One region of the Thermosipho sp. 1070 genome, then DNA from elsewhere that is predicted to be linked to it. Evidence: riboswitches for the same ligand, from Rfam matches in the RefSeq annotation. Region 1 holds a riboswitch; the other holds the start of a gene.
The links. Region 1 has a riboswitch for cobalamin ahead of Y592_RS00905 (succinate--CoA ligase subunit beta). Riboswitches for the same ligand answer to the same signal wherever they lie in the genome.
Positions count from the first base shown of each region.

Region 2: linked by a shared signal. The riboswitch ahead of Y592_RS05040 (bifunctional adenosylcobinamide kinase/adenosylcobinamide-phosphate guanylyltransferase) and the one ahead of Y592_RS00905 (succinate--CoA ligase subunit beta) in region 1 are both predicted to bind cobalamin.

Region 1 covers NZ_CP007121.1:180,947-183,154, reverse strand. Annotated here, with positions in the region: gene Y592_RS00910 (succinate--CoA ligase subunit alpha) at 1-178, opposite strand, end outside; gene Y592_RS00905 (succinate--CoA ligase subunit beta) at 175-1,191, opposite strand; cobalamin riboswitch at 1,247-1,423, opposite strand; gene Y592_RS00895 (SHOCT domain-containing protein) at 1,985-2,208, opposite strand, start outside.
Region 2 covers NZ_CP007121.1:1,018,256-1,020,463, reverse strand. Annotated here, with positions in the region: gene Y592_RS05050 (adenosylcobinamide-GDP ribazoletransferase) at 1-77, opposite strand, end outside; gene cbiR (cobamide remodeling phosphodiesterase CbiR) at 67-684, opposite strand; gene Y592_RS05040 (bifunctional adenosylcobinamide kinase/adenosylcobinamide-phosphate guanylyltransferase) at 681-1,178, opposite strand; cobalamin riboswitch at 1,233-1,397, opposite strand; tRNA gene Y592_RS05035 (tRNA-Pro) at 1,424-1,500, opposite strand; gene Y592_RS05030 (GGDEF domain-containing protein) at 1,575-2,208, shown strand, end outside.

The DNA of each region.
Region 1 (2,208 bases):
TTTCAACAGCATCGTACATGTTATGAAGAACAGGAACATGTTCAATTTCTTTTATCTTTGTATTTTTTGAGACACCACATACTATGTTTGTGCCGTATTTTAACATTTTTTTTGTGTGGAAACTACCATACTTTCCAGTTATACCTTGTACACATACTCTTTCTGTACCATTTATCATACGAAGTCCCCCTTTACAGCACTTTTGATCATTTCATACATATCGTCAAAAAAGTGAATATTGTGTTCTTTTAAAATTTTTTTTGCTTCATTTTCGTTAGTTCCAGTAATTCTAACAAAAAGTTTTATATCATCATTTTTTTCTTTGAAACTTACAATCGCTTTTGCTATTTCATCGCATTTTGTTATTCCACCAAATATATTTAGGACAATATTTTTTAACGAAAGAGATTTTAAAAGTTCAAGCGCTTTAATTGTAGTTTTTGTATCTGCACCTCCACCAAGATCAAGAAAATTTGCAGGTTTACCTCCATACAAACTTATTGCATCCATTGTTGCCATTACTATACCTGCTCCACAGCCAATTACTCCAATATCACCATCGAGTTTTACAAAATGAAAAGGATATTCTTCATGTACAAATTTTTTTGCCCATTGTTGCCTAAAAATCGCATTATCATCTAAGTGTAATACGGCATCAAGTGCCATTATATTTCCTTCTTTTGTTTTTACTAATGGATTTATTTCCAAAAGAGTTAAATCTTTTTCTTTCATTATTTTGTGTAATTTTTGGACTATTGGTTGGATTTTTTTTGGAAGTTTTTGGATATCTGATAAACTATGTCGTTCAATTTTATCTTTATTATCTTCTATATCAATTCCGCCAAAGTGTGAGAATAATATTTTTATTTCTTTTTCATATCTATCGATGTATAAAGATAAGTAGTATTCTTTTTCGATATTTACCATTTTTTCAACTAGAACTCCATAAGGTGTTTCACCCATTATTTTTTTGTGCAGTAGTTTTTTTGAGAATTTTAAAAATTCATCTTTGTTTTGTGCAAATAAAATTCCTCCAGCTTTCATTCTGCCTCCAACAAGCACCTGACTTTTCAGGACAGCAGGTAAAAATTTCACTTCAATTTCCCTATCATTGGAAATAAGATAACTTTCAGGAACAGAGATCCCCCCCTCTTTTAATATCCTTTTTCCTACAAATTCATGAATTTTCACTTTCACACCTCCCGTTTCGCAAAAAAATTTTTCTCAATCTACCCGCGAGATTGAGAAATACGTTGGAATAAAGGCAGGTCTCCCGGCTCCTGGATCTTCCTACTTACCACGCCTTCCCAGGTTTCCCCAGTGGCTGGTTGTGGCTTTCGTCCCCAGTTACGGTGGCGGGGCCGCACTGGTTTTTCACCAGTTTCCCTATTAAGCCATAGGCACCTTTATTCCACGTTGTATTTAATTTTCAATGTTATTATATCATCAAGTTTTAAAAATTGAAAATAAAAAAATCAGATTAGACGTGTATTATTTTGAATTTAAATTGGAAAAAATACAAAAAATATCATTATTTGGTAATATGTTTAAAAATAGCTATACAAAGACTTATATAAAAATGAAGATAGAGAAGAGGAAAAGACTTTTGATTTATTGAAATTTAGATTTTTTATATTTCAAACATTTGGATAAAAAGGACTTTCCGCTTACTTTATTTTTCAAAGAAAGTAATTTTTAATATTCAGAAAAGACTTTATTGTTTTTTAAAATAATGAATGAAAAAGATAAAATAAAAATTATGAAGTTTTAGAAAAAATGTAGTCTAAATGGAATGTCTTAAAATTATAGGTTACAAAAATTATATATATATCTATTCAAGACTTGTTATATTTAAAGAAAAAATTATGAGTTAAGATAAACAAGAATCCAAAACGTAGGGTAAGAAAATTACAAGAGATAATAAGTATTTAGAATGAGGCGCTTTACTAACGCCTCACTTTATTTTCATTATTGATTTTTAAAGTTAGTGTTTTAGGATAAGGTTTTTTAATTTTTTATATTCCTCTTCGCCAATTTCACCTTTGGCAAGTCTTTCGTTCAAAATTTTTAGACTGTTATCGTATGTTTCAAAATTTTTTTCATAGCGAAAATCTGGATGTCTTTCAGAGTTTTTGATTAATTTGTAAATTAAGAATGCAAAAAAGATTAAAACAATTAAGCCTATAACTGGGACTATCCAACTAAACC
Region 2 (2,208 bases), 840 kb from region 1:
ATCCTTCTTCCAGAATATCTAACTTTAATTGGAATCCTAGATATAAACGCCAACGAAAGTAAAAAATCATAAATCAAAACTATCCCTCCAAAGAGTTAGTGAATGCAAAAAATCTCTTAAGTCAAATACTTCAAAACACACATACTCTAAATTTGGTGAATATTTCAACTTTTTCCTTATTACTTCCAAAGTATCTTTGTCCAATTTAAGATGGTCTTTCCCATTTGAAACACCCATGACATGGTATTCTATTGAATTTTTTAAAAAATTCTCCGTAACCTTTGTCCCAAGCAAATGATGTCCTATGTCAAAAACTGTCCTATCGTGTAAAAAAATATCTTCTTTCAAATTTTCAACTAATATCTTCTCAGATTTTTTTAAAAACACCTCTATACCATCTAACGGATGTACGATGTAATTTGAAATTTCCAATCTACTATTTTCAAAAAAACAAAAGGCTTTTTCAACGTTAAAAATACAATCTGTTGGTAAGTGAACGTTATACTCCAGATTAAATTCTTCTGCTATTTCCTTTAAATCTTCTATTTCGTTCAAAAAAATATTCTTTGTATTTGTATCCCAGCTAAACACCAAAAACTCCACAAAATCCACCTTATCTGCTATAACTTTTACATTTTCAAGATAAGTGCCTGGAAAAAGCCAAGAAGTAGTTCCTAACTTCACTTTAATTCCACCCCTATCCCCGATACCATCAAATAGACTTTTTGTGCTATCTTTACAATATCTTTATTTAAAAGTCCTAGTCTTTCTACATATTCTCTTACTTGTTTGTTTTCTGGAATTATTCCCCACCCCACTTCATTCGTAACACAAACCAATGTATAATCAACTTTTTTAATACTTTTTAAAAATTTTTCTAAATAATTTTCTATATCTTTCTTGTAATAGTAAAGATTTCCAAGATACGTGGTAATACAATCCAAAATAGCAAATTCATATTTTCCATTTAAACTTTCAATTACTTTATCTACTTCAACAGGTTCTTCAAAGGTGTCAAAACCTTTTCTTTCACTTTTATGACGGTTTATCCTATTTCTCATCTCTTCATCAAAAGGAACTCCTGTTGCAATAAATGCTTTTTTCTTGTAACGTCTTGAGAGTTCAAGCGCAAAACTACTTTTTCCAGATTTAACCCCACCAGTTACTAAAATAACCACCCTTTATCCCCCCAAAATAAAACAAACTTTTCCCACATTGCCCTAGCAATTGGGAAATATCATTTACTACAGGTAGGTCTCCCGGCTCCCGGATCATCCTACTCTCTGCACCTTCCCAGGTTTTACCCAGTGGCATTTGCAGATTTCGTCCCCGGTTACGGTTGCTGGGCAGCTTCGGATTTTCACCGAATTCCCTTAACCTGCAGTATTGAATATTTAAAAAATGGCCGGTAAAACCGGCCAACTGGTCGGGGTGACTGGACTTGAACCAGCGACCTCTTGCGCCCCATGCAAGCGCGCTAGCCAACTGCGCTACACCCCGTTATTCTACTTTATATTATATTACATCTAAAAAAATGTGTCAAATTATGCTAAAATACTTTTGGAGGGATTTAAATGATTAAATTTTATTTAAAGTACTTTCTATATACTCTTTTTATCTTTTTAATCTTGTTTTATATATTTTATTCTCTTGGCAATCCAAAAGGCATTGAAATTTCTAGAATAAATAATACAACTTTACCAAAAGTTATTATACTAAAGGCCTTTAAAACTATATCCTTTCAAATACCCGTACCTAAAAATTCAAAATACGTATTTTTTCCATTCATAGAAGGTTCTTCTTTTTCCATTAAAAACAACAATTTTCCAATATTTACATTTGGTCTTGGAAAATCTGGACGTACGTGGTATACTCCATTTTTGATACCTATACCAAAGGGTGTAGATGTTCTTACTTTGGAAATTTCAGGAGTTTATTCAATAGGTCTTGGAAAGTTCTTTTTTATAAACGAATCAGAAATATGGAAATATTCTATTTTGAAGTTCCTAACCGACAACTTTTTAAATATTTCAATTGGTCTTATTTCAACATTGGGTTTTCTTTTGTATTTACTTTCGAAAAACACCGGAATAACTAGACAAAAAGCGTATAAATATTTTGCGTTTTCTAGTTTTTTGGCAATTATATGGTTATTGGATGTTATTAGCTTCGAACACTTTTTCTATCCACTTAGGAAATTATTTATTT